3 regions of the Agrobacterium sp. A3-95 genome follow, and region 2 is predicted to be linked to each of the others. Evidence: predicted binding sites of a transcription regulator. Region 2 holds the regulator's gene; each other region holds the start of a gene.
What was found. The regulator LexA, encoded in region 2, represses DNA repair genes until DNA is damaged. The targets are predictions, from matches to a motif close to TGTTCNNNNTGTGTTCNG.
Positions count from the first base shown of each region.

Region 1: the regulator LexA is predicted to act here: its motif matches at 1,290-1,307, upstream of ACQZ5Y_RS04340 (YifB family Mg chelatase-like AAA ATPase).
Region 3: the regulator LexA is predicted to act here: its motif matches at 1,003-1,020, upstream of ruvC (crossover junction endodeoxyribonuclease RuvC).

Region 1 is NZ_JBNWDR010000001.1:875,307-877,575, forward strand. It holds gene ACQZ5Y_RS04340 (YifB family Mg chelatase-like AAA ATPase) at 1-1,197, opposite strand, end outside; gene gshB (glutathione synthase) at 1,383-2,269, opposite strand, start outside.
Region 2 is NZ_JBNWDR010000009.1:231,031-233,299, forward strand. It holds gene ACQZ5Y_RS22175 (glutathione S-transferase family protein) at 1-534, opposite strand, end outside; gene lexA (transcriptional repressor LexA) at 974-1,696, opposite strand; gene ACQZ5Y_RS22185 (VOC family protein) at 1,907-2,269, shown strand, end outside.
Region 3 is NZ_JBNWDR010000002.1:257,703-259,971, reverse strand. It holds gene ruvA (Holliday junction branch migration protein RuvA) at 1-417, opposite strand, end outside; gene ruvC (crossover junction endodeoxyribonuclease RuvC) at 449-961, opposite strand; gene ACQZ5Y_RS06680 (methyl-accepting chemotaxis protein) at 1,210-2,269, shown strand, end outside.

The DNA of each region.
Region 1 (2,269 bases), on a different contig from region 2:
CATGGGACGGATGAGGTCAGTGGCGGAGACGGCGGGAACGTCGATGCGAATATCGATGCGATCCATCAGCGGGCCGGAAATGCGGGCCTGATAATCTGTCATGCAACGTGGCCCTCTGGCGCAAGTGAAACCCGGCTCCCCCGCTCTGCCGCACCGGCAGGGGTTCATCGCAGCGACAAGCTGGATTTCCGCCGGATAAGTGACGCGGTGATTGGCACGGGCAACGATGCATTCGCCCGTTTCCAGCGGCTGGCGCAGCGCATCCAGCACCTGAGGCGCAAATTCCGGGAACTCATCGAGGAAAAGAACGCCGTGGTGGGCAAGTGAAGCCTCACCCGGCTTGGCACGCAGCCCTCCGCCGATAAGCGCGGCCATGGTGGCGGAATGGTGTGGCGTGCGAAACGGTCTGCGGTCCGACAGCTTGCCGCCGGACAATTGGCCGGCGATGGAATGGACCATGGACACTTCCAGCAATTCCGCAGCCTCGAGCGGTGGCAGAATTGAGGGCAAGCGCGCGGCGAGCATGGATTTACCGGAGCCGGGCGGACCAACCATCAGCAGATTATGGCCACCGGCAGCTGCCACCTCCAACGCGCGCCGGGCCGTCTCCTGCCCCTTGATATCGGCCAGATCCGGCAAATTGACCGGATTGGCGCGGATGGCGGGCATCGGGCGGGAGAGAAGCTGGGTGCCGCGAAAATGGTTGGCAAGCGCAATAAGGCTGCGTGGGGCGAGAATATCGATGCCAGCCCCGGCCCAGGCTGCTTCGGGCCCGCTATCAGCCGGGCAAATCAAACCCTTCCCGAGCGCATTGGCACCGATGGCCGCGGGCAGAGCGCCCGAAACCGTGCCGATGGTGCCATCGAGATTGAGTTCGCCGAGAACCACATATTGCCCGAGCGCTTCCGCCGGGATCGCTCCCAACGCGGCCATGAGACCCAAAGCGATCGGAAGATCGAAATGCGATCCTTCCTTGGGCAAATCCGCAGGCGCAAGATTGACCGTGACTTTTTTTGCCGGCAGCGCCAGACCGGAGGCGTGGAGCGCGGCCTGCACACGCTCCCGGCTTTCCGCCACCGCCTTGTCCGGCAGGCCGACGATCTGGATGCCAACTTTTCCGGGTGCGACCATCACCTGCACCTCGACCGGCACACCCTCTATTCCCTGAAATGCAACCGTATTGACCCGTGCCACCATGGCCTGCCCCCGCAAACCGGCCACAACATCAAAGCATTATGCCCCGATGGCGGCCACTCTCAAGTAACCTGCCATAGAGCGAAGAATAAAACAAGAACATTAAGCGAACAATTTCGCGCGAACGGTGTATTTCAGTTGTATAGAGTTGTGCACGCGGAACAAACGCAGGTGGCGAGGAAATTGCCTCAGAAATCCTGTGCTTCGCGCTTTTTCTCGATCGCATCCCACAACAGGCTTGCCACATCGGCACCGCCGAATTTCTGCACTTCACGAATGCCTGTCGGTGAGGTGACGTTGATTTCCGTGAGGTAATCGCCGATCACATCGATGCCAACGAACAGGAAACCGCGCTCGCGCAGGGCGGGGCCGATGCGGCGGCAGATTTCCTTCTCACGCGCGGTAAGTTCCGTTGGCTCCGGGCGGCCGCCGGCATGCATGTTGGAGCGGGCATCATTTTCCGCCGGCACGCGATTGATCGCGCCCACGGGCTCGCCATCCACCAGAAGGATACGCTTGTCGCCCTTGCGAACATCCGGCAAGTATTCCTGGGCGATATAGGGTTCGCGGAACATCTGGCCGAACATTTCCAGCAGCGATGAGAAATTGCGGTCGTCCCGCGCGGAATGGAAGACGCCTGCACCACCATTGCCATAAAGCGGCTTGAGGATGATATCGCCCATTTCATTGCGGAAGCGGGCGATTTCAGAGACATCCTTGGTGATCAGCGTCTTCGGCATCAGATCGGCGAATTCGGTGACGAAAATCTTTTCCGGCGAGTTGCGGACCCAGGCGGGATCGTTGACAACAAGCGTTTTGGGATGAATGCGCTCGAGCAAATGGGTCGATGTGATGTAGGCCATGTCGAATGGCGGATCCTGTCGCAGATGAATGACATCCATGGTCGAGAGATCGACCCGCTCCGGCTCCGAGAGCGAAAAATGGTCGCCCTTGATATCGCGCAGCTCCATCTGTTCGACGGTCGCGTAGATCTTGCCATCGCGCATGGAGAGGCGTTCGGGCGTATAGTGAAACAGCCGGTATCCACGTGCCTGCGCCTCAAGGCTCATGGCGA
Region 2 (2,269 bases):
CGCTGCTGGCGAAAGATCCGCACTGCCATAGGTCTGGAAACGGAATGCAACCGGGCAGAAGAAAGCATCGACCGCCGTGAACTTTTGACCGGCAAGATATGGCCCGCCGAATTTTGTGAGACCCTCGCTCCACAATGCATCGATCCGCTTTATATCGGCTTTAAGCCCGGCATCGCCGCCCCTTGGTTTGACCCGAATGCCCACCGACATGGGATAGAGATTGCGCAGCGAGGAAAAGCCGGCATGCATCTCACTTGCGGCCGAACGCGACCAGGCCCTTGCATGCTTGTCGCTTGCCCAGACGCCCTGGTGTCTTTCAGCAAGATATTCGACGATCGAAAGCGTTTCCCAAACCGTCATACCCTCGTCGACTAGGCAGGGCACCTTGCCCGTCGGCGAAAAGGAGGAGAAGGAGACGCCTTCGCCGAACGGAATGAGCTTTTCATCAAAGGCGATACCGAGCGTGCGCATCAATACCCACGGCCGCAGCGACCATGAAGAATAGTTCTTGTTGGCTATATAAAGATCGTACATGGCGTATCTCCCGGATATGACGCGTATTTCTACACCTGCCAAGCGTTCACGGAATATCGAAAATTATCCATGGCTCCCATAAACGACGTTGATGAATGGTGATGTGGGGTCGCTGAGAGCGCGCCTTGCGACAAGTCACCCTTTGGTGACCACTAAAACTGACTGCGCAACACGACAGAACAACGTCGCTAAAAAACAGCGGATGTGATCGCTTCGACAATTACAGCGAGCAGCCCATTCGCCACCACGCCCGTAGCGAAACCGAAGCATCTTTATGGAGCAGGAACTCAGTTTAGAAAGGGCAACGCGCATAGGCTGAATGGCGCATATCCTCGTGCACCCGCAAAAGCACGCCACGTTTGGAAACAGCCAAACCCGATATAGGCGCCATCTTCACGATGACGCCTATTGTAAAGTGAATACGTTCGGTTCGATAAGATCAATGGTAGCGGCGGATCAGCCCAACCAGCTTGCCCTGAATTTTCACCCGGTCGGGCCCGAAGATACGGGTCTCATAGGCTGGGTTTGCCGCCTCGAGCGCAATGGAGGCACCCTTGCGGCGGAAGCGCTTCAGCGTGGCTTCCTCGTCATCCACCAGAGCCACAACGATGTCCCCGGGATTGGCAGTGTTGCCGTTGCGGATGATGACTGTGTCGCCGTCGAAAATGCCGGCCTCGATCATCGAATCACCCTTGACCTCAAGCGCGTAATGTTCGCCCGTGCCAAGCATGTCTACTGGCACGGCCACATCATGGGTGTTGTTCTGGATGGCGGAAATCGGCACGCCCGCAGCGATGCGGCCCATGACCGGCACGGTGACAGCCCCGCCCAGATCATTGGCCGGCGTCTTGGGGGCAGGGGCCGGTTCCGGCATTTTGGGCTTGCCAAGGCTGCCTTCGATAACGCTCGGCGAAAAGCCGCGCTGCGGCCTTGCACCCGGCGTATAAGCCTCTGGCAGCTTGATGACTTCCAGCGCCCGAGCTCTATTCGGTAGCCGACGAATGAACCCGCGCTCTTCGAGAGCGGTTATCAGGCGGTGGATGCCGGATTTCGAAGCAAGATCGAGTGCGTCCTTCATTTCATCGAAGGAGGGCGGCACGCCGGACTCTTTCATTCGTTCATGAATGAAGAGAAGCAATTCCTGCTGTTTGCGCGTGAGCATGAGGAAAACACCCTTTAGAATCGTAGTGGAAGTCGTGAAACAAATACAGAACGAACACTATATGTTCCATATGTGTTCTGCAATCCCCTAAAATTTCGTGAAGGTGCCATCTGTTGCTGTGATGATTTGCCTCATAGCACGCAATTGTGCTTTTGTGCGGTCGAAACCGTCCCGGCATGCTCCGGGCGGAAGGCCAGCAGGATACATGTCATGACGAAACCCTATAGCGTTGACCATCTCGTTTTGCCCGTGGAAGTCATAGGCGTCGCCGTGAAGCGCCTCGTCAGTCTTGGCTTTACGGTTGCGCCGGAGGCTCTGCATCCTTTCGGCACCCAAAATGCCTGCGTATTTTTCGCCGACGGCACCTATCTGGAGCCGCTCGCAATTGCTGATCCGGCTAAATATAATGCCTCAATAGAGAGGGGTGATGTGTTCACCGGCAGGGATGTGGCCTTCCGGCAACGGGACGGGCAGGAGGGTTTTTCGGCTCTTGTCGCCAGGACTGAAGACGCCTTGGTTGACCATGAGCGGTTTCGGGCAGCCGGCCTTTCGGCGGGCGATGTTTTCGAGTTT
Region 3 (2,269 bases), on a different contig from region 2:
AGCTTCTCCTGCAAAGGCAGGCGCCTTGTTGCGAAGCTCGGTAACGAGGCGCACCGCCACCTTCGGCCCTACGCCCGGCGCACGTGAAATCATCACCTTGTCCTGCAGCGCTATCGCATTGGCGAGTTCAGAAGGCGACAGGGTAGACAAGACGGCCAGCGCCACTTTCGAACCGACCCCCTGCACGCTCTGCAGCAGATTGAACCATTCCCGCTCAAGTGCCGACAAAAAGCCGAACAGCCTCAACTGGTCTTCGCGCACATAGGTTTCGATGAAGAGGACGACCGCTTCACCAGCGGAACCTATTTTTGAGAGTGTGCGCGCCGAGCAATAGGCGACGTAACAAACGCCGTGCACATCCACCAGCACGTAATCCGTGCCGATTTCCTCGATGGTGCCTTTAAGTTTTCCGATCATGATGCCGCCCGCTGCAATGAGACTTCAATATTCAACCGGCTGCCAATAGCCGCGCCATCCTGTCGCCGCCGCGATTATGGGCGTGGCAGATTGCGATCGCCAAGGCGTCCGCCGCATCGTTACCCTTGAATTCTGCTTTCGGCATCAGGATTTTCAGCATCATGTGGATTTGCTGCTTTTCGCCGTGCCCAACACCTATGACGGCTTTTTTGACCGCGTTCGGCGCATACTCGAAAACAGGCAACCCTGCCCGCGCCGGAACCAGCATGGCAATGCCGCGCGCCTGACCGAGCTTCAGCGTGGCGACAGCATCCTTGTTTACGAACGTCTGCTCCACCGCCGCCTCATCGGGTTGATAGCTGTGAACAGTATCCGCCAGCCCATCATGCAGCTGGCACAGGCGGGAGGCGAGATCCATATCACCATCCGATGTCACCGTGCCGGAAGCGACAAACCGAAGGCTGTTGCCGAAGGTTTCGATGACACCCCATCCGGTGCGCCGCAACCCGGGGTCGATACCGATGATTCGAATCGTCTTTTGCATAAGCCACCCTATCTTTTCGGCTGCGACCCTGCCAGCGATAAGTGAACAAAACGACAACATTGATCAAATTTGCAGTGCAGCATTTACCTCTGCTTAAACCGCGTACCGCATTGTTCCCGCACAAAATCAAAAAAGGGGAGCTGCGGACATGATGATCCGCAGCGCAATATTTTCGCCATATCAGCCATCCGGTGGCGCCATCAATGCATGGTGCGGGAAGTGATACGGCATTGAGGGCTGCATCGGCCATGCTGAACCGTTTTCATTCCATATCCACCAAAGTGCTCGTGATTTTCCTTGCGCTGATGACGATCTCGACCGGGGCTCTCACGCTTCTCGGCTATCAAAGCAGCAGCGGCGTTCTCGAGGAACAGGCGTCGAAATCCATGGAGAGCATTCTCGTCTTCAGGGGCGATATGCTGCAGGAACGCCTTGAGCAGCTTGAAACGCAGGCGGATTCCATCGCCAAGATCGAATCCCTGCAAATGGCGGTAGTTTCCATGCGCAGCGGCTGGGGCACCGTGCAGAAGAGTTCCGGCGACGCAAAGGCGGAACTGCAACGCGTCTTCGTCAAGGAGAACCCCTACGGAGAGAAAGAAAAGCTCATCAAGCCCGAAAATCCGAGCGGCTTTTATTATTCCACCCATGAAAAAACCCAGACGGATATCGGCGGCTACCTCAAGGGAACCCCATTCAGCGATGTTCTATTCATCGATCCGGCCGGCACGGTTTATTACTCCTATCTGAAAGGACCGGCTTTCGGGGAAACCGTCACGGGTGGCGCCTGGGCGGATAGCGGCCTTGGGGCTGCTTTTGCGCGCGGAGCCACCAACGCAGGAAAAGCCGTGAACGACGTGGCGCAGACGAGTTTCTCCGGTCTGCGCATCGACGCCGCGACCAAAGAGGCCGGCATCTATTTCGGCATTCCGGTAGTCAAATTCGGTGCGTTCAAGGGCATCGTTCTCTTCCGCGTCAAACAAGAGGTCTTCAGCCAGATCCTCGCGAAAGGCATCTCCGCCGGCAGCTCCGAACAATCCGCGATCGTTTCCGCCGATGGCAAGGTTCTGGGCGTGGATGGCAACGGTCTCGTCAGCCTTAATCCGGCAATCTATGCCTTCCATGCACAAGCACTCAATACGTCCGGCATGACGATTGCCAAGATCAACCGTCCGGACGGCGAAGCCAATGCCTATGCCCGCGCCTTCTCGTTTGCCGGTGAAAAATACCTCGCGGTGGAAAGCATGTTGCGCAGCGAGTTGAACGCCGGTTCCATTTCGATTGCCGGCACGTTAGCCGTCATCGGCCTTT